2 regions of the Kitasatospora sp. NPDC023120 genome follow, and region 2 is predicted to be linked to the other one. Evidence: predicted binding sites of a transcription regulator. Region 2 holds the regulator's gene; the other holds the start of a gene.
The links. Region 2 encodes HspR, which represses chaperone genes until heat shock. Its sites were predicted from a motif close to TTGAGNNNNNNNNNCTCAA; they were not measured.
Positions count from the first base shown of each region.

Region 1: a site for HspR is predicted at 7,218-7,236, ahead of lon (endopeptidase La). Genes of this name have one in related genera too.

Region 1 covers NZ_JBVHHY010000008.1:723-11,443, reverse strand. Annotated here, with positions in the region: gene ACZ3TI_RS13495 (MDR family MFS transporter) at 1-1,038, opposite strand, end outside; gene ACZ3TI_RS13490 (MarR family winged helix-turn-helix transcriptional regulator) at 1,262-1,711, opposite strand; gene ACZ3TI_RS13485 (ABC transporter permease) at 1,838-2,872, shown strand; gene ACZ3TI_RS13480 (ROK family transcriptional regulator) at 2,957-4,171, opposite strand; gene ACZ3TI_RS13475 (GtrA family protein) at 4,188-4,754, opposite strand; gene lon (endopeptidase La) at 4,799-7,195, opposite strand; gene ACZ3TI_RS13465 (rhomboid-like protein) at 7,372-8,148, opposite strand; gene ACZ3TI_RS13460 (response regulator transcription factor) at 8,712-9,449, shown strand; gene ACZ3TI_RS13455 (sensor histidine kinase) at 9,565-10,721, shown strand, end outside.
Region 2 covers NZ_JBVHHY010000006.1:168,277-178,997, reverse strand. Annotated here, with positions in the region: gene ACZ3TI_RS11285 (TIR domain-containing protein) at 51-668, opposite strand; gene ACZ3TI_RS11280 (helix-turn-helix domain-containing protein) at 1,298-2,299, opposite strand; gene ACZ3TI_RS11275 (heat shock protein transcriptional repressor HspR) at 2,482-3,021, opposite strand; gene dnaJ (molecular chaperone DnaJ) at 3,029-4,189, opposite strand; gene grpE (nucleotide exchange factor GrpE) at 4,336-4,959, opposite strand; gene dnaK (molecular chaperone DnaK) at 4,956-6,803, opposite strand; gene ACZ3TI_RS11255 ((Fe-S)-binding protein) at 7,137-9,362, shown strand; partial or broken gene manB (mannose-1-phosphate guanylyltransferase) at 9,709-10,721, shown strand, end outside.

The sequences.
Region 1 (10,721 bases), on a different contig from region 2:
CAGGCCGAAGCCGACCGCGAGCAGCGCGGTGCCGGCGACCAGGTAGGCCTTCCACTTGCCGTACTTGGTGATCAGCCGGCCGGCCGCGGCGGAGGAGAGCGCCAGGCCGAGGATCATCGGCAGGGTCATCAGCCCGGCCGTGGTCGGGGACTTGGCCCGGGCCAGCTGGAAGTACTGGCTGAGGAAGGTGGTCGCGCCGTACATCCCGACGCCGACCAGCACGCTGGCGAGGGCGGAGAGGGTGACGGTGCGGTACTTGAAGAGGTCCGGCGGGATGATCGGCTCGGCGGCGCGGCGCTCGACCACGACGGCCAGCGCGCCCAGCAGCAGGCCGCCGCCGACCATGGCCGCGGTCTGCCAGGACAGCCAGGCGTAGTTCTTGCCGGCCAGCGTGATCCAGATCATCAGCAGGCTGACCGAGGCGGTGATGACCAGCGCGCCCAGGTAGTCGATCTTCGCCTTGCGCTTGACCACCGGCAGCTTGAGGGTGCGCTGCACCACCAGGATCGCGGCGAGCGCGAACGGGATGCCGACGTAGAAGCACCAGCGCCAGCCCAGCCAGGAGGTGTCCACGATGACGCCGCCGATCAGCGGGCCACCGATGGTGGCGAGCGCGAAGACCGCGCCGAAGTAGCCGCTGTACCGGCCGCGCTCGCGCGGCGGGACCATCGCGGCCAGGCAGATCTGGCCGAGCGCGACGACACCGCCGGCGCCGACGCCCTGCAGCGCGCGGCAGGCGATCAGCTCGCCGGTGTTCTGCGAGAGGCCGGCCAGCGCGGAGGTCGCGATGTAGATCAGCAGGGCGATCTGCAGCAGCAGCTTCTTGCTGGCGAGGTCGGAGAGCTTCCCCCAGATCGGGGTGGAGGCGGTGAGGGTGAGCAGGGCCGCGGTGATCACCCAGGTGTAGGCGGACTGGCCGCCGTGCAGGTCGGCCAGGATGTGCGGCAGGGCGTTGGAGACGACGGTCGAGGAGAGCACGGCCACGAAGAGGCCGAGCAGCAGGCCGGAGAGCGCCTCCATCACCTGCCGGTGGGTCATCTGACGGTTGTCGGCGGGGGCGGCGGTGCCGCTCCCGGCCTCGGTGGTCACGGTCATCTGGGTCCTTCGGGCGCAGGCGTGCGGGATACGCGCATCATGAAAGTTCGTTGCCTTAAGCAACCATAAGAGGAGATGGTTGAATTAGGCAACTTTCTTCAAGGCCGAGTAAAGAACTGCGCGAAGAGCCGAGCGGCCGGCCGAACAGAGGCCCCGGGCCCCCGGATCACGCGGTCGGCGGCTCCTCCAGGACGTCGTTGAAGCGCTGCAGCAGCTCCGCGAAGCGCACCGCGTCCTCCTGCGACCAGTCGCCCATCAACTCCCGCACCCGCCGCATCCGGGCGTCCCGGGCGGCCAGGTAGCGCCGCCGCCCGTCCTCGGTCAGCGACACCAGCGCCGCCCGGCGGTCCAGCGGGTCCGCCTCCCGGGCCACCAGCCCGAGCTCCTCCAGCGCCCGGATCTGACGGCTCACCGTCGCCTTGCCCACCGCGAAGTGCACGCCGACGTCGGTCACCCGGACCCGCCCGGCCTGCTCGATGTAGCCGAGCATGCTGTACGCCATGCCCTCCAGTCCGGGGTGCACCCGGCGTGAGAGTTCCGCCACTCTGGCCCGGCCCCGCCGGAACATCAGCGCGACCTCGCGCTCCACCGCCACCAGGGCTTCCTCGTGCTTCACCGCGTCAGTATCGCCCAGCGGCACGGGCCCGAGCCCGGCGCGCGGGGTACGACAGCCCAACTACTTCATGGTATGAAGTATCGGTTCTGGAAGATCCGTTTTTCCCCGATACGCAAGGAGATGTGGATGGCAGCCCCGGGGCAGGGTTTCGTCGCCGAACTGAAGAGCGCGGTCACCCCGCGCGCGGCACTGCTCGTGATCGGAGTGCTGCTGCTCCAGCTCGGCTTCATCACCTCCTACATCGGGGCGCTGCACAAGCCCGCCCCGCACAACCTCTCCATCGCGGTGGTCGCCCCGCCGCAGGTCGCCCCCAAGCTGATCGGGGCGCTGGAGGCGGTCCCGAACGACGCCGTCAAGGCCGTCACCGCGCCGGACGCCGAGACCGCGACCGCGCAGATCAAGGACCAGAAGATCTACGCCGCCTGGGTCGTGAACCCGACCGGCACCGAGGACACCCTGCTGGTGGGCGGCGCCCGCGGCCCGTCCGCCGCCAAGGCCGCCGAGACCATCACCACCGCGATCGACAAGTCCCAGGGCCGTACGGTCAAGGTCGAGGACGTCGTGCCGCTCGCCAAGGGCGACACCAACGGCCTCTCCTCCTTCTACCTGGTGATCGGCTGGTGCGTCGGCGGCTACCTGGTCGCCTCGATCCTCGGCATCAGCGCCGGCTCCAAGCCGGCCAACGCCCACCGCCTGCTGATCCGCCTCGGCGTCCTGGCGCTCTACTCGGTCGCGGCCGGCATCGGCGGCACCGTCATCGCCGGACCGGTGCTGGACGCGCTGCCCGGCTCGCTCCTCTCGCTGTCCGCGATCGGCGCCCTGGTGGTCTTCTCGGTCGGCGCGTTCACCATGGCGCTGCAGTGCCTGTTCGGGATCATCGGCATCGGCGTCGCGGTGCTGGTCTTCGTCGTCCTGGGCAACCCGAGCGCGGGCGGGGTCTACCCGGCGCCGATGATGCCGCCGTTCTGGCGCGCCATCGGCTCGGTGATCCCGAACGGCGCCGGCACCGCCGCGACCAAGTCGATCGCCTACTTCGACTCGACCAACCTGGGCATGCCGATCCTGGTCCTGGTGGTCTGGGCGCTGGTCGGCATCGGCGCCGCCTACCTGGCCGTCCTGCGCGGCCCCCGCACCGAGGAGCCCGCGCCCGCCGAGGCCTGATCCTCCACCGCCCCACCGCACCGCGCAGAGCCCCCGGCCCCACCGGCCGGGGGCTCTGCGCGCTCCGGACACACCCTGCGGAAGTCAGCCGCCCGCGAGCGGTCCGGGGTCGGCGATGATGGCGCGGACCACGCCCACCGCCGCGCCCAGCAGCGGGCCGCGGCGGCCCAGCCGGGAGACGGCCAGCCGGTCCTCGGACCACGGTCGGACGGTGACCCGGGCGGCCAGCTCGGCGCGCATCGCCGGGAGCAGCCAGGGCGCCAGCTTGGCGTAGCCGCCGCCCAGGACCACCTCGGCCGGGTCCAGCAGGTTGACCGCGCCGGCGGCCGCGATGCCGAGCGCCGACCCGGCCCCCGCCAGGGCCGCGCGGGTCGGCTGCTCGCCGGCCGCGGCGCGGTCGGCGAGCAGCGTCACCCAGTCGCCCTTCACCCCGGTCAGTCCGGCCGCCCGCAGCACCGCCGCCTCCCCCGCGTACGTCTCCAGGCAGCCGTGCGCCCCGCAGGCGCAGCGGGGCCCGCCGGGGTGGACCGGCACGTGGCCGAACTCGCCCGCGTAGCCGCGCGCGCCGCGCAGTAGCCGCCCGCCGACCACGATCGCGGCGCCGACCCCGGCCTCGGCGGAGACGTACAGGAAGTCCTCCGCCCCGTCGCCCAGCCAGCGCTCGGCGAGTCCGCCGAGGTTGGCCTCGTTGTCGGCCTCGACCGGCAGTTCGGCCAGGCCGTCCCCGGCCGGGCGCAGCGCCGCGCGCAGTTCGGCGGCCAGCGGGACGTCCTGCCAGCCCAGGTTGGCGGCGCGCTGCAGGACCGCTCCGGAGTCGCCGACCAGTCCGGGCACGGCCAGGGTGAGCGCGGCCGGGCGCAGGCCCGCCTCGGCGACGGCCGAGCGCAGCAGGCGGGCGAGGTCGGCCATGACGGCGGCGGGCTCCCGGCCGCGGTTGGAGATCACCTGGCGGCGTACGGCGCGGACCTCCCCGCGCAGGTCGACCACGCAGGCGCCCAGGTGCCGGACGCCGATCTCGGCGCCGAGGCCGCCGGGCCCGAGCGGGTTGAGTCCGAGCGCGGTGCCGGGGCGGCCGACCTTTCCGCTGGGTGCGGCGGGGCCCGCCTCGACCACCAGGCCGCCGGCGATCAGCTGTTCGGCGAGCGAGGAGACCGCGGCCCTGGTCAGTCCGGTCTCGGCGGCCACCTCGGCGCGCGAACGCGGGCCGCGCGCGATCACCCCGAGCACCAGGGCCAGGTTGGCTCGGCGCATGCCCTGCTGGCTGGCGGGCCCGGTCCGGACGCCGTCCGGCTCGCGCATCAGGCTCACCTCGCCCTCACGGCACATCCCGTGGCATCTCGGGTGCAGCGTAACCGGGTTCCGGGGGCACCGTCCTCACCAGGGCGGGCTCGGCCGCAGGGGGCTCGGCAAGCCGGGTGAAGACCCACCGCTGCATCGCCCAGAAGCGGAACAGCATGGCGACGAAGGTGCCGACGACCATGCCGCTGAGGAAGTCCGCGACCTCCTGGGCGAAGGGGCTGACGTACGGCTCGCGCAGGTCCAGGACGTACCGGGAGACTGCCAGCGGTACGTCGTTGACGCCGATCGCCATGGCGCTGACCAGGAAGAACAGCAGGGCCTCACGCTGTCGTCCGCCGGCCCGGAAGGCCCAGCGGCGGTTCAGCACGTACGAGACGACGGTGGCGATCACGGTCGCGACGGTCAGTGCCGCCACCGGTTTGTGCTGCAGCACGGTGAACTTGAGTTCGAGGTTGATCACCAGGGTGAGCGCGAAGCAGGTGCCCCCGACCAGCAGGAACTTCACCAGTCGGCGGTGCCTCACCAGGAAGGGGCGCAGCCGGTCCGGCACCCGGGCCAGGGCGCGCTGCGTGGGGGACGGCATCTCCGCAGTCTCGCACGCGGAGATGCCGTCGGCCCCTCGGACGGTCAGGCGGCGGTGACCAGCACCTTGGCCGGCTCCAGCGCCAGCTTCAGCACCTCTCGGACGTCGGACACCGGGTGGACGGTGAGCCGCTCCAGCACCTCGGCCGGGACGTCGTCCAGGTCGGCCTCGTTGCGCTTGGGGATGATCACCGTGGTGACCCCGGCCCGGTCGGCGGCGAGCAGCTTCTGCTTCACCCCGCCGATCGGCAGCACCCGCCCGGTCAGCGACACCTCGCCGGTCATCGCCACGTCGGTGCGGACCTTGCGGCCGGAGAGCAGCGAGGCGAGCGCCGTGGTCATGGTGATGCCGGCGCTCGGCCCGTCCTTGGGGACGGCCCCGGCCGGGACGTGCAGGTGCACGCCGCGGTCGCGCAGCGAGGTGACCGGCAGCTCCAGCTCGGCGCCGCGCGAGCGCAGGAAGGAGAGCGCGATGTGCGCGGACTCCTTCATGACGTCGCCCAGCTGCCCGGTGAGGGTCAGCCCGGTGCCGCCGGTCTCCGCGTCGGCCAGCGAGGCCTCGATGTAGAGGACGTCGCCGCCGGCGCCGGTCACCGCGAGGCCGGTGGCCACGCCGGGGACGGCGGTGCGGCGCTCGGCCGGCTCCTGGGCGGACTCCGGCACGTGGTGCGGCCGGCCGATCAGGGCGCGCAGGTCCTCCGCGCCGACCGCGGCGGGCAGCTCGCGCTCGCCCAGCTCGGCCTGTGCGGCGATCTTGCGCAGCACCCGGGCGATCGAGCGCTCCAGGTTCCGGACGCCCGCCTCGCGGGTGTACTCCCCGGCGAGCCGGCGCAGTGCCGGTTCGTCCACGCTGACCTGCTCGTCGCCGAGGCCGGCCTTCTCCAGCTGGCGCGGGAGCAGGTGGTCGCGGGCGATGACGACCTTCTCGTCCTCGGTGTAGCCGTCCAGCCGGACCAGCTCCATCCGGTCGAGCAGCGGCTCGGGGATGGCCTCCAGCACGTTGGCGGTGGCGAGGAAGACGACGTCGGAGAGGTCGAGCTCGACCTCCAGGTAGTGGTCCCGGAAGGTGTGGTTCTGCGCCGGGTCCAGCACCTCCAGCAGGGCGGCGGCCGGGTCCCCCCGGTAGTCGGAGCCGACCTTGTCGATCTCGTCGAGCAGGACGACCGGGTTCATCGAGCCGGCCTCCTTGATCGCGCGCACCAGGCGACCGGGCAGCGCGCCGACGTAGGTGCGCCGGTGGCCGCGGATCTCGGCCTCGTCCCGGACGCCGCCGAGCGCGACCCGGACGAACGTGCGGCCCATGGCGCGGGCCACCGACTCGCCGAGCGAGGTCTTGCCGACGCCGGGCGGGCCGACCAGCGCGAGCACCGCGCCGCCCGCCCGTCGCCCGCCGATCTGCCCGAGCCCCTGCTCCGAGCGGCGCTTGCGCACGGCCAGGTACTCGACGATGCGCTCCTTCACGTCGGCCAGGCCGGCGTGGTCGGCGTCGAGCACCGCGCGGGCGCCGGCGATGTCGTACGCGTCCTCGGTGCGCTCGTTCCAGGGCAGCTCCAGGACGGTGTCCAGCCAGGTGCGGATCCAGGAGCCCTCGGGCGACTGGTCGGACGAGCGCTCCAGCTTGTCGACCTCCTTGAGGGCGGCCTCCCGCACCTTCTCCGGCAGGTCGGCGGCCTCGACCCGGGCGCGGTAGTCGCCCTCCTCGTCGGCCGCGTCGCCGTTCAGCTCGGCCAGCTCCTTGCGGACGGCCTCCAGCTGGCGGCGGAGCAGGAACTCCTTCTGCTGCTTGGCCACGCCCTCCTCGACGTCCTTGCGGATGGTGTCGTTGACCTCCTCCTCGGCGAGGTGGTCGCGCAGCAGGGTCAGCGCGTACTCCAGTCGGGCGACCTGGTCGGCCTCCAGCAGCACCTTGAGCTTCTGCTCGGCGGTGGCGAAGGGCGCGTAGCCGATGTTGTCGGCGAGCTCGCCGACGCCCTCGATCTGCGCCACCCGGTCGACGATCTGCCAGGCGCCGCGCTTGCGCAGCCACTGGGTGGACAGCGCCTTGTACTCCTTGACCAGCTCGGCGGCCCGGCCGGCCACCGGGGTGCCCACCGAGGACTCCCGGAACGGCGTGGTCTCCACCCAGAGGGCGGCGCCGGGGCCGGTGGTGCCGACGCCGATCCGGACCCGGCGCACGGCGCGCACCAGCGCGGCGGGATCGCCGTCGGCCAGCCGGCCGACCTGTTCCACGGTGGCCAGCGTGCCGGCCGCCGCGTACGAGCCGTCCATCCGCGGAACCAGCAGGACCTGCGGCTTGCCGCCGGCGGCCGCGGCGCGGGCGGCCTCGACCGCGGCGCGTACCTCGGTGTCCTTCAGGTCCAGCGGGACGACCATGCCCGGCAGGACGACCTCGTCGTCGAGTGGCAGCACGGGCAGGGTGAGCGGTGTGGACGTCGATGCCATGATCTCTCCCCAGTCAGTGAAGTTGAGTCGACCTGACTAAGGCTTCAAGGGTGCCGGATGTTCCCGGGCCTCGGTTCGCCGTGAGCGAACGCGATCACGATCGCAAGGCCCGCGCGCCGACCGCGGGCGGGGCGTCAAGGAGCACCGCGGGAGCCCGGGCGCGCCTCGGGGAACCCTCAGCGCGCGGTCCGCACGTGCGCCCCGCCGGGCGCGGGCGCGACCCCGGCCGTCGCCGCGGCCGGGGTCGGCCGGGGCGGGCGCCGCTCGGCCCGGCGCAGCCAGCGCCACAGCGCGACCCCGGTGAGCACCGCCGCCGGGTGCCCCACCGCGGTGACCACGTCCTCGTCGGAGGCGATCTGCTCGGCGATCATCAGCCCGGCGCCGCCGAGCGCGAGCAGCCGCCCGCGCCAGGAGAGCAGCCCCGCCACCGCGCCCAGACAGGCGAGGACGCCGTAGCTGACCCCGATGTCCAGGTGGTCCATCATCTCGGGCGCCATCCGCCCGGTCTCCACCGCCGCGATCACCACGCCCTGGGAGAGCAGGGTGGCCGCGACGTGGCCGATCGCGAAGACCGCCGCCGCGCGGGCCGGCCCGACCCTGCGCTCCAGCGGTGCGAGTGTGAAGGCGAATCCCCACAGGTAGGGCATCCACACTTCACCGGCCACCCAGAAACCACTCAGGAGAAGCGCCCGCAAAGGGTGCTGCAGCAGGTTGTGACCGTCCGAACTGGAGGCTTCCTGCAGCCGCTGCACGAGTTCCGGATCGGCGAGCTCGGCGAAGGTCGTGGTGGCACCGACGACGGCGAGGTACCCCAGGGTGAACGGGTTGCGCCGGGGCGTCGGCACGCGGTCCAGCAGCCATCGGGCGACGCCGCTGCGCAGCCCGTACCGGAGCATCCCGTACGGCGCTCCGGCGGGCACGCGCCCGTCGGCAGCCCGCCGCAGCCCTGTCATGCCGCCTCCGCTCCACGCCCGCGGCCACCGACCCCCGCCCGGTGATCGACGTACCGGCGCGGACCACGGATTCCGCCCGGTCGAGTGTTGTCGTGCCCACGGTACGTCGAGGTTCTGGGAGGCAGCTGGGAAAAGCCGGTGAAGACCGTCGACGTAGCGGACGGCCCGATTCCCCGTATTGGTCCAGACCTTCTTCCTATTAACGCGTCAGCAGAGCCCCTGACCGGCGACTTGGCGCCAACTCGACCGCATACGTACCGTTACGCAGTGAAAATTCGCCGGGTAAGGTATCGGCCCGTGCCCACTCGTGCAGTGGGTCCACGGGCGGCCCGAACAGCCGCTCCACGGGCCGGAAACGTCCGGTCCACCTGCCGGAAAGCATCCGCTGTCCGTACGCTGCGAAGTGCGCGGGAGAAGTGGGCGGCCGACCAATCCGTCCTCGCCTCCCGATCGCGCGACGGGACGGCGGACCCGGCACAGTCCACGACGGAACAAGACTACGAGCGGAGCCCCGCCATCCCCACAGGTGGCCGGCCCGCAGCCCTGGGGGCGGTGGCGTGACCGTGACAGAAATTCAGCAGGACAACCACAACGCCGGCGGCGCGGTGAGCAGCCAGCGCAGAGTGCTGGTGGTGGAGGACGAGCCCACGATCGCCGAGTCGATCGCGGCCCGACTGGGCGCGGAGGGCTTCAAGGTCGCCGTGGCCCACGACGGCCCCGGCGCGGTCGACGGCTTCCACACCTGGCAGCCGGACCTCGTCGTCCTCGACATCATGCTGCCCGGCTTCGACGGCCTGGAGGTGTGCCGCCGGATCCAGGCCCAGCGCCCGGTGCCGGTCCTGATGCTGACCGCCCGCGACGACGAGACCGACCTGCTGGTCGGCCTCGGCGTCGGCGCGGACGACTACATGACCAAGCCGTTCTCGATGCGCGAACTGGCCGCCCGGGTCAACGTGCTGCTGCGCCGCGTCGAGCGCGCCCAGCAGGCGGCCCGCACGCCCGCGCTCGGCTCGCTGCGCTTCGGCGAGCTGGAGATCGACCACGTGCAGCGCCGGGTCCGGCTGGCCTCGGGCGACGTCCACCTGACGCCGACCGAGTTCGACCTGCTCGCCTGCCTGGCCGCCCAGCCGCGCGCGGTGCTCACCCGCGAGCAGCTGCTGGCCGAGGTCTGGGACTGGACCGACGCCTCCGGCACCCGCACGGTGGACAGCCACGTCAAGGCGCTGCGCCGGAAGATCGGCGCCAGCTGGATCCGTACCGTCCACGGCGTCGGGTACGCGCTGGAGGCCCCGCTCTCCTAGGACTCGTCACCCGACGAGTCCTGCGGCGAGCCTCGGGCGACGGGCCACCGGGGGGCCCGTGTCCGGACGACGCCGTGCCACCACGCGGGGGAACACGCGGGGACCACAGGGACCAATGACCTTTCCACAGCAACGCAACGGGGCGTCCGGCGGCACGCGGCCGCAGACGCTGGCCGCCCGCGCCGCCCACCGGGTCTGGGCCGACATCAGGCCGCTCGACCCGGTCCGCTCGATCAAGGGCAAACTCGCCCTGCTCGTGATCGTCTCCGTGTTCCTGGCCACCGGGATGGTGGTCGTGGCGATCCGGTCCGAGACCCAGATCCGGATCATCATGGTCTTCTCCATGATCGCCTCGCTGCTGTTCATGCAGTTCCTCGCGCACGGGCTGACCGCCCCCCTGCGCGAGATGACGGCCGCCGCCCGCGCGATGGCCTCCGGCGACTACAGCCGCCGGGTCGAGGTGAGCTCGCGCGACGAGATCGGCGAGCTGGCGGCCGCCTTCAACGCGATGGCCGCCGACCTGGAGGCCGCCGACCAGCACCGCCGCGAGCTGGTCGCCAACGTCTCCCACGAGCTGCGCACGCCGATCGCCGCGCTGCGCGCCGTCCTGGAGAACGTGGTCGACGGCGTCGTGCAGCCCAATCCGGCGACCCTCGGGGCGGCACTGGAGCAGACCGAGCGGCTCGGCCGCCTGGTCACCCACCTGCTCGACCTCTCCAAGATCGACGACGGCATCGTCGACCTGGACGCCCGCCCCTTCGAGGTGCGCGAGTTCCTGGACGGCGTGCTGCGCGGGGTCACCGTGGACGGCGCGACGGCCGGCGGGGCCTTCTCCCGGCGCGGGGACGTCCGGCTGGCCCTGGAGGTCAGCCCGGCCGGGCTGACCGGCGTGGCGGACCCGGAGCGACTCCACCAGGTGGTCGCCAACCTGGTCGACAACGCCTGCAAGCACTCCCCGCCCGGCGGCACTGTGACGGTGCGCGCCCGGCCCGACGGCGAGGACGGCGGCCTGCTGCTGGAGGTCCAGGACGAGGGTCCGGGCATCCCGCCCGCCGACCGCAGCCGGGTCTTCGAGCGGTTCAGCCGCAGCGGCACCGCGACCGCCTCCGGCGCGGGCGCGGACGGCGGCACCGGGCTCGGCCTGGCCATCGCCCGCTGGGCGGTGGATCTGCACGGCGGGCGGATCGCGGTGGCCGAGTCGCCCAGCGGCTGCCGGATCGAGGTCCGCCTGCCCGGGCCGCGCCCGGGCGAGGGCGGGGGCATTTGTCACAG
Region 2 (10,721 bases):
TTGGCAGATGCGGGGAGCCCGGACGGGGGAGTCCGGTGGGTGAGCGCTGCTCAGCCGGTGGCGGCACCGGTCGGCCAGTAGCCGGGGACCGGGGGCTGCTGCCGGGGGACGTTGAACTGCTCGCCGGGGGCGGTCCAGAAGCCCTCGCGCAGGGAGAGCGCCATGCCGGCCCAGTCGAGAGCGGTCTCCACCGTGTGGTTGAGGGCCTCCTGCGACCAGGTGTCGTCGAAGACCAGCGGCAGGACGGGGGCGACCTGCTCGATGGTGGCGATCAGCGGGTTGTGGGTGATGGCCTCGTCGACGAGGAGGACGATCGGCTTCCGCAGCGCCGACGCCCACCCGAGCTCCAGGCTCACGCCGGCCGAGAGCGGCGCTCCCACGTAGGCGAACACGAGGTCCGCGGACTGCAGGGCGCGGAAGTCGGACGGAACGCGGGGCTCCGGTGCGCGGCCGGAGATGGTCCAGGCGTCACTGTGGTGCGCGCTGTACACGGCGGCACCGCTGCGGAGCAGGGTGGTGCGGAGCGTCGTCAGCCGCGTCCGGCTGGCGAGCGTCACCACGCTGTCGGCCGGGCCGGTCAGCCGCATCAGCGGCGCGGCCAGGAACACACGTGCACGCCGACCCTCAGGGGCCTGGCTGTCGTGGTGACGCAGGTAGGGCTCGGTCATGTCGACTCCGGGGAAAGGCCGACCGGTTTAGAAAGTGGCGCCGGCAGGCGTTGAGAGTGGTTGCTGCTTCAAGTTGTCCGGTGCCCTGCTGTGGTGAAATTGACAGTACAGCAACAGAATTGGTGACTGGTGCTGGACTATCGGGGGCGAACTGATCGTCCATCGATGGCCCCTGCCGCGTCCAGGGTTTCCCGGTGTCATGTGGATGCCTGGCAGTGAGATGACGCATCCATCGGGGTGCGGGTGTTGGCAGGGCTCCATGCTCTACGGCAACATGTGCTCGATAAGTTTGTCTTGACCCTGCGTTCGAAGCAGATGACAGAAGGGGCGGGTATGTCTAACTTGTGCCGTTTTGTCCGTAAGGCGGTTCTGCCTCTGGTTGTCGGTGCGGCTGCTTTGCTGGGCGGGTGCCTTGTGACCGACCACGTGTACACCACGGCTGATTCGTCGGCCGCTGCCGCTGTCTCTCTCCAGGACGACATCAGCTGGGGCTAGCCGCCGCGCCAGGCGGCTTTGATCCGGTCCGCCCTTTGAATGGGCCCGGCCGCGATCAATGGATTTGCACGCGTATGACTTTCGTGAATTGCGGACGAGCGCCGGTCTGACGCGCTGTTGGCGCGGGCGCGGCTCTACCGCTGCGCCCCGCCTGCGGCTTCGGCGCGCGCGAGCGCATACCCGAGTTGGAACAGCGAGTCCACATTGTGCTCTTCGCGCATCTCGGCGATGTGGCGCGCAAGGGTGCGTTCGCTGATCCCCAGGCGTCGTGCGATGACTCTGTGGTTGGTTCCTGCCAGCAACAGGTCGATGATTGTCTGGCGAAGTCGCGAGACCACTTGCTGGGGGACGGTGCGATCTCCGTCGAAGTCGAGGGCGCGACTCCAGCTCGGTTCGAAGACCTGTTCGGCAAGAAAGCTTGCCACTGCGGGTTCGTGAATGAAGGCCGCCATGTTCAAGTCGTGCGTGACGGGGATGACGGCAATTTTCCGGTCTATGACGATGAGTCGGGTGTAGGGCTCGTCGAGAGTTCTGTACTGCCCGCCCGCCTTGGCCAGTCGTGCTACGTAGTCTCGAGTGGGCTGGTGGTAGCGAGTGCTGGCGTGGTAGATCGTCCGTATCTCCGTGCCGTTGCTCAGCATGGCGAGGTCCCGGTCGATGACTGATGCCAGGAGCTCAGGAGGCCTCGGGCCGCCGGGCTGAAGCGCCAGGGCTTCTTCTGCGCCCGCATCGGCGTACTGCTGCATCTTCTGATTTATCAGCACCTTCCCATGCACATACTCAATGGAGCCGCCGCCCTGTTCGGGCGTGTGAAACTCCTGGGCGAGTTCACTCAATTCAGCGGGTAGGGAGACGGATCGCGAAAGAAGGTCGAGTGCCTGCCGCTGCCATGCGCTGCTGAGGCTCTCCGAGAGCCGGGTCGGGTCGATGGCGACCAGGACGCCCGGCGTATCGGCGTCCGGGACCAGAAGCCCTATTCTGATCAGCTCTTCCAGCGGATCGGACTCGTCCGATCCGGCGGCGTCCTGCGGTGTACAGCCACCGGCCCTGATGATTCGCAAGAAGAGCGCACGAGCTTCTGCCGAGAGTATGGGTGCCCCATTCGTGATGGGGCCGAGTTGAGCTCGTCCACTCATGTCGGCTCCTTGTCGTCCACCCGAACCAGCCGGGACCTGTTCCCCAGATCCTAGGACGCGAGTCCATTACTGACGATGCGATCGCCGGCCTCCCCCCGCGCCAGGTCGACACTCTCTCACCAACACCGAGCCGCCGGCACCCCCCGGACAGGAGGGGGCCGGCGGCGGGCCGGGTGGGTGGGTCAGCGCTTGGGGCGCCAGACGACGAGGGCGCTGGACTGGGGTGTGGGGGGCTGGTAGGGGACGAGGTCGCGGCGGTAGGAGGCGTGGACGGCGGCCTCGCGCTGCTGGAGGGCGGTGGCGGCGCCTTCCAGGGAGTCGACCAGTTCGGCGATCCGGGACTGGAGGGCGGTGACCTGGTTCTCCAGCTCGATGATCCGCTTGATGCCCGCCAGGTTGATGCCCTCGTCCTGGGAGAGCCGCTGGACGTCGCGCAGCTGCTGGATGTCGCGGGCGGAGTAGCGGCGGCCGCGGCCGGCGGTGCGGTCGGGGCAGACCAGGCCGAGACGGTCGTACTGGCGGAGGGTCTGCGGGTGCAGGCCGGAGAGTTCGGCGGCCACGGAGATGACGTACACCGGAGTGTCCTCGGTGAGGACGTACGCCGGCGGGGCCGTGGGGGCCCGGCGGGTGCGGCGGGTGCCGTCGCCGGGCAGGCCCTCGCCGATGCCGGGGCCGATCGGGCTGTCGGGATCGACCGGGTTCATCGGGTTCATCGGGGACATCTGGTCGTCACGCTCCCTTCGCCGCCCGGAAGAGGGCTGCTCGCGGATCGTCGGAGACGGTGGCCTCGCGGTACTGCTCGAGGGCGTTCAGCGCGTCGCCGGTGACGTGCTGGGGGACGACGACCTCGACGGTGACGAGGAGGTCGCCGCGGGTGCCGTCCTTGCGGGTGGCGCCCTTGCCGCGGGCACGCATGGTGAGACCGTTGGCGCTGCCCGGGGGCAGCTTGAGCTTGACGGCGGGGCCGCCGAGGGTGGGTACCTCGATGGTGGCGCCGAGCGCCGCCTCGGGGAAGGTGACCGGGACGGTGACGGTGAGGTTGTCGCCCTTGCGGCCGAACACCGGGTGCGGGTCGACGTGCACCGTGACGTAGAGGTCGCCGGGCTGGCCGCCGCGTTCGCCCTGGGCGCCCTTGCCCTTGAGCCGGATGCGCTGGTCGGCCTGGACGCCGGCCGGGATGCGGACCTGCATGGTGCGGGCCGAGCTGGCGCGGCCGCTGCCGTGGCAGTCGGTGCACGGGTCGTCGACGATCATGCCCCGGCCGCGGCAGTCCTTGCACGGCTCGGAGAGCGCGAAGGCGCCCTGGCCGCGGCTGACGGTGCCCGCGCCGACGCAGGTGGGACAGACCCGGGGGGTGGTGCCGGACTTGGCGCCGGTGCCGTTGCAGCTGCGGCAGGGGGCCTGGCTGGTCATCCGCAGCGGGACGGTCGCACCGTCGACGGCCTCCTCGAAGGAGAGCGTCACCTCGGTCTCGACGTCGGCGCCGCGCCGGGGCTGGGCCTGCCGGGTGCCGCCGCGGTTGAAGAGGCCGCCGAAGACGTCGCCGAGCCCTCCGCTGCCGCCACCGCCCTGGTTGCCGCTGAAGAGGTCACCGAAGTCGAAGCTGTAGCTGCCGGTGCCGCCGGGACCGCCACCGGCCCGGAAGCCGCCGTTGGCGAAGAGGCTGCGGGCCTCGTCGTACTCCTTGCGGCGCTTCTCGTCGGAGAGGACGTCGTACGCCTCGGAGATGTCCTTGAACCGCTCCTCGGCCTTGGCGTCACCCTTGTTGGCGTCGGGGTGGAACTCGCGCGCGAGCTTGCGGTACGTCTTCTTGATCTCGGTGGCGGTGGCGTCCTTGGGCACGCCGAGGACCTTGTAGTAGTCCTTCTCCACGTAGTCCTTGCCACTCACGGCTCGCGCCACCTCCCGATGTCCATCGTCACTGTGCTGTCAACAGCAGCCGAAAGAAGAGCCGTTGACAGCGCGCTGCGGAGCCGGCCGCCGTACTGGCCGGCGTACGACTCCGCAGCGCACTGGGTGTCAGCTGTCACAGGTTGTCAGCTGTCCGAGCCACCGTCGGACTTGTCCGCGTCGCCGGACTCGGCGTCGGCGTCCGGGGCGGCGACCGTCTGGGTGCCCGGCTGGGGCTCCGCGACGGCGACCATCGCCGGGCGGATGATCCGCTCGCCGATGCGGTAGCCGGGCTGCAGGATCTGCACGCAGGTGTCCTCGGTGACGTCCGAGGAGTAGCTGTGCATCAGCGCCTCGTGCATGGTCGGGTCGAAGGGCTCGCCCTCCTTGCCGAACTGCTGCAGGCCCAGCTTGGCGACGACCGTCTCCAGCGACTCGGCGACGGACTTGAAGCCGCCCGTGACCTCGCCGTGCTCGCGGGCGCGGCCGATGTCGTCCAGGACGGGGATCAGGGACTCCAGGATGTTGGAGACCGCGATCTCGCGGACGGTCAGCCGGTCGCGCTCGACCCGCTTGCGGTAGTTCTGGTACTCGGCCTGCAGGCGCTGCAGGTCCGCGGTGCGCTCGGCCAGCTCGCGCTTGGCGCCGGCGAGCTCCTCCGAGGAGCCCTCGGCGGCACCGGCCGCCGCGGCCTCCTCGGCGGCCTTGATCACGGCCTCCTCGGCGGCGGAGTCGTCGCCGGGCTTGCCGCCCTGCGGCTTGTCCGTCATGCCGACGCACCACCCTTGGGCTTCTCGTCGTCCACGATCTCGGCGTCGACGACGTCGTCGTCCTTGGCCTGGGTGGACTCGCCGGCCGCGGCGGCACCGGCACCGGCGGCGTCGGCGTTGGCGTACAGCGCCTGGCCGAGCTTCTGGGCGGTGGTGGAGACCTTCTCCGAGGCCTCGCGGATCTTCGCGATGTCCTCGCCCTTCAGGGCCTCCTTGAGCTCGCCGATGGCGGTCTCGACCTCGGTCTTGACGTCGGCCGGGAGCTTGTCCGCGTTGTCGGCGATGAACTTCTCGGTCGAGTAGACGAGCTGCTCGGCGGAGTTGCGGGTCTCGACGGCCTCGCGGCGCTTGTGGTCGTCCTCGGCGTACTGCTCGGCCTCGCGGCGCATGCGGTCGACCTCGTCCTTCGGCAGCGAGGAGCCGCCGGTGACGGTCATCTTCTGCTCCTTGCCGGTGCCGAGGTCCTTCGCGCCGACGTGCATGATGCCGTTGGCGTCGATGTCGAAGGTGACCTCGATCTGGGGCAGGCCGCGCGGCGCCGGCGGGAGGCCGGTCAGCTCGAACATGCCGAGCTTCTTGTTGTACGCGGCGATCTCGCGCTCACCCTGGTAGACCTGGATCTGCACGGACGGCTGGTTGTCCTCGGCCGTGGTGAAGATCTCGGAGCGCTTGGTCGGGATCGTGGTGTTGCGCTCGATCAGCTTGGTCATGATGCCGCCCTTGGTCTCGATGCCGAGGGACAGCGGGGTGACGTCCAGCAGCAGGACGTCCTTGACCTCACCCTTGAGGACACCGGCCTGGAGCGCGGCGCCGATGGCGACGACCTCGTCCGGGTTGACGCCCTTGTTGGCGTCCTGGCCGCCGGTCAGCTCCTTGACGAGCTCGGCGACGGCCGGCATGCGGGTGGAGCCACCGACCAGGACGACGTGGTCGATCTCGGAGAGCGAGATGCCGGCGTCCTTGATCACGTTGTGGAACGGGACCTTGCAGCGCTCGAGCAGGTCGGCGGTGAGCTGCTGGAACTGGGCGCGGGTGAGCTTCTCGTCCAGGTGCAGCGGGCCCTCGGCGGAGGCCGTGATGTACGGCAGGTTGATCGAGGTCTCGGAGGACGAGGACAGCTCGATCTTGGCCTTCTCGGCGGCCTCACGCAGACGCTGGAGGGCCATCTTGTCCTTGGACAGGTCGACGCCGTGGCCGGACTGGAAGACCTTGACCAGGTGGTCGACGACGCGCTGGTCCCAGTCGTCACCACCGAGGTGGTTGTCACCGTTGGTGGCCTTCACCTCGACGACCCCGTCGCCGATCTCCAGCAGGGAGACGTCGAAGGTGCCGCCGCCGAGGTCGAAGACCAGGATGGTCTGGTCGTCCTTGTCGAGGCCGTACGCGAGCGCGGCCGCGGTGGGCTCGTTGACGATGCGCAGGACGTTGAGGCCCGCGATCTCACCGGCCTCCTTGGTGGCCTGGCGCTCGGAGTCGTTGAAGTACGCCGGGACGGTGATGACGGCGTCGGTGACGGTCTCGCCCAGGTACGCCTCGGCGTCGCGCTTCAGCTTCTGCAGCACGAAGGCCGAGATCTGCTGGGGGTTGAAGTCCTTGCCGTCGATGTTGATCTTCCACCCGGTGCCCATGTGGCGCTTGACCGAGCGGATGGTGCGGTCGACGTTGGTGACCGCCTGGCGCTTGGCCACCTCGCCGACCAGGACCTCGCCGTTCTTCGCGAAGGCGACGACGGACGGCGTGGTCCGCGCGCCCTCGGCGTTCGTGATGACGGTGGGCTCGCCACCCTCGAGAACGCTGACGACCGAGTTCGTCGTGCCGAGGTCGATGCCGACCGCGCGTGCCATCGTAGATACCTCCACGGAAGAGTTGAGCTTTACGGGCTCAAGGATGCATGACCCGATGGGCGGCGTCAACAGCCCTGAGTGTGAGGCGCTCAACTTTGCTGAGCCGTTCGCCTGGACCCCCGGGAAGCCCTTGGCCGAACCGGGTGTCGTGGCGGCCCGTGGCGGGGGTGGGGTCACGTGACTGCCGCCATAGCTTGGGAAGCTTCTGGAGGACTGTTGCGGACCGGTAATGTCCGGGCCGTCGGCCCGGCAAGTTACCGACCAGTACACTCAAGTCGACAACCGTAGAACCGCAGAGACTGCTCAACCGCAAGCCGCAGGAGACGGAGAGCGATGCAACTAGCAGCGATCGTCATCTCGCTGGTCACCTTCGTGATCGGCACCGCGCTCGCCCTCCGTGCGGCGTGGCACATCTTCAGGGTGGTGCTGGCCGGCGCGCCGGACTCCACCCGCTTCGGGAAGCCCGCCCAGCGGGTGAAGACCGTCGCGGTCGAGTTCATCGGCCACACCAGGATGAACCGCTGGGGGATCGTGGGCATCGCCCACTGGTTCGTCGCGGTCGGCTTCTTCAGCCTGGTGCTGACCATCGTCAACGCGATGGGTCAGCTCTTCGACGCCGAGTGGGAACTGCCGATCATCGGCCACTGGATGATCTGGCAGCTCTTCGTCGAGCTCGTCGGCACCCTCACCACGCTGGGCATCGCGACCCTCATCGTGATCCGGCTGATGAGCCTGCCGTCGCGCTCCGGCCGCAAGTCCCGCTTCGCCGGCTCGATCGCCTGGCAGGCCTTCTACGTCGAGTACACGATCCTCGGCATCGGCCTGTGCATCCTGATGCTGCGCGCGCTGGAGGGCGCCCTGAAGGGCGTCGACTCGTACGGTCCGGAGCACCTGGTCTCGTACCCGATCGTCTCCGCGCTCAGCGGGCTGTCGCACGGCACGCTGGTGAACCTGGTCTACCTGTTCGCGATGCTGAAGATCTGCATCTCGTTCGCCTGGGCGATCACCATCGGCATCAACCCCTCGATGGGTGTGGCCTGGCACCGGTTCCTCGGCTTCTTCAACATCTACTTCAAGCGCGAGGAGGACGGCGGCACCGCGCTCGGCGGGCTCCGTCCGATGACCAGCAAGGGTCAGCCGATCGACTTCGAGGACCCGGCCGACGACGCCGTCTTCGGCGTCTCCCAGGTCGAGCACTTCTCCTGGAAGGGCATCCTCGACTTCTCCACCTGCACCGAGTGCGGTCGCTGCCAGTCGCAGTGCCCGGCCTGGAACACCGGCAAGCCGCTCTCGCCGAAGCTGCTGATCATGAGCCTGCGCGAGCACGCCTACGGCAAGGCGCCGTACCTGCTGGCCGGCGGCGGCAAGGACATGGAGGGCAACGAGCAGGCCACCTCCGAGCAGCTCGCGGACGTCCCGGCGGCCGCGCTGGCCGAGGCCGAGCGCCCGCTGATCGGCACCGCCGAGGAGAACGGCGTCATCGACCCGGACGTGCTGTGGTCCTGCACCACCTGCGGCGCCTGCGTCGAGCAGTGCCCGGTGGACATCGAGCACATCGACCACATCGTCGACATGCGCCGCTACCAGGTGATGATCGAGAGCAACTTCCCGACCGAGGCCGGGACGATGCTCAAGAACCTGGAGAACAAGGGCAACCCGTGGGGCCTGGCCACCAAGGCGCGCCTGGACTGGGTCAAGGAGCTCAAGAAGGAGACCGGCATCGAGGTGCCGGTGATCGGTGAGGACATCGACCCCGCCGAGGTCGAGTACCTCTACTGGGTCGGCTGCGCCGGCGCCCTCGAGGACCGCGCCAAGAAGACCACCAAGGCCTTCGCCGAGCTGCTGCACACCGCGGGCGTGAAGTTCGCGATCCTCGGCAAGGAGGAGACCTGCACCGGTGACTCCCCGCGCCGCCTGGGCAACGAGTTCCTGTTCCAGATGCTCGGCGCGCAGAACGTCGAGACGCTGAACGCCGCGCTGGAGGACGCCCCGACCAAGCGGATCGTGGCCACCTGCCCGCACTGCTTCAACACCATCGCCAACGAGTACCCGCAGCTCGGCGGGCACTTCGAGGTGATCCACCACACCCAGCTGCTGCAGCACCTGATCGACGAGGGCAAGCTCGTCCCGGTCAACCCGGTCGAGGGCCTGATCACCTACCACGACCCCTGCTACCTGGGCCGCCACAACAAGGTCTACAGCCCGCCGCGCGAGATCATGGACAAGGTCCCCGGTCTGCGCCAGCAGGAGATGCACCGCCACAAGGAGCGCGGCTTCTGCTGCGGCGCCGGCGGCGCCCGGATGTGGATGGAGGAGCGCATCGGCAAGCGGATCAACACCGAGCGCGTGGACGAGGCGCTGTCGCTCAACCCGGACATCGTCTCCACCGCCTGCCCGTTCTGCCTGGTGATGCTCTCCGACTCGGTCAACGGCAAGAAGAACGAGGGCGCGGCCAAGGAGAACCTGAAGGTGGTCGACGTGGCCCAGCTGCTGCTGGACTCGGTCAAGGCCACCCCGCCGGCCGAGGCCGAGGAGCAGCCGGCGACGGTGGACGCGTAGCCGTCCGCTGCCCGACAGCCCCGCTGTTCGACAGTTCTGCTACAACTGCCCGGCCCGGTGGACGCCGTCAACGCGCCCACCGGGCCGGGCTTTTGGGCCGATGAGATGGCACGCGGCGGCGGTGCCGGCGGAACCGGAGTGACGTCCGTCGCACAGGGGCCGGACGGGCATTCGGTTGGAAGGAAATACAGTAGGCGCCGACCGGCTCCGAGCCGGTCGGCCCGTTCCGGACGGAAGACCGGACGGGTGCCGACCCGCGCCGGCCGGACGGACGGGGCGGAACACCGACGGAAGGATCGGCCCGCCGGGCCGGGCCGCAGAGACCACAAGGGGAACAGCGCAGACCATGACCGAGGCGATCATGCTGGTCGGTGGTAAGGGCACGCGACTGCGTCCGCTGACCACCCACACCCCCAAGCCCATGCTGCCGGTGGCAGGCGTCCCGTTCATCGCGCACCAGCTGGCCCGCGCGGCCGCCGCCGGTGTCACCCGCGTCGTGCTGGCCACCTCGTACCTCGCCGAGGTGTTCGAGGACCACTTCCAGGACGGCACCCCGTACGGCATCGAGCTGGTCTACCTGACCGAGCGCGAGCCGCTGGGCACCGGCGGGGCGATCCGCAACGCCGCCTCCGGGCTGACCTGCGGCCCCGACGAGCCGGTCCTGGTCTTCAACGGCGACATCCTCTCCGGCGTCGACATCGCCGGCCTGCGCGACGGCCACGTGGCCGCCGGGGCCGACGTCACCCTGCACCTCACCCGGGTCGAGGACCCGCGCGCCTTCGGCCTCGTCCCGACCGACGAGAACGGGCGGGTGCTGGAGTTCCTGGAGAAGCCGGAGACCCCGGAGCAGATCGTCACCGACCAGATCAACGCCGGCTGCTACGTCTTCACCCGGTCCGTGATCGACCGCATCCCGGCCGGCCGCGAGGTCTCCGTCGAGCGCGAGACCTTCCCCGAGCTGCTGGCCACCGGCGCCCTGCTGCGCGGCGTGGTCGACACCTCGTACTGGCTGGACCTCGGCACCCCGGCCGCCTTCGTCCGCGGCTCGGCCGACCTGGTGCTCGGCAAGGTCGACTCCCCGGCCGTCCCCGGCCCGACCGGCGAGGCCCTGCTGCTGCCCGGCGCCACCGTCCACCCGGACGCGGTGCTCAGCGGCGGCACCGTGGTCGCCGAGGACGCGGTGGTCGAGGCCGGCGCGATCGTCGAGGGCAGCGTGATCCTGCCGGGCGCGGTGATCGGCCCGGACGCCCTGGTCAAGGACTCGATCGTGGGCGCCTACGGGAGCGTCGGCGACCGCTCGGCGCTGGACGGCGCGGTGATCGGCGACGGCGCGATCGTGGAGTCGGACAACGAGCTGCC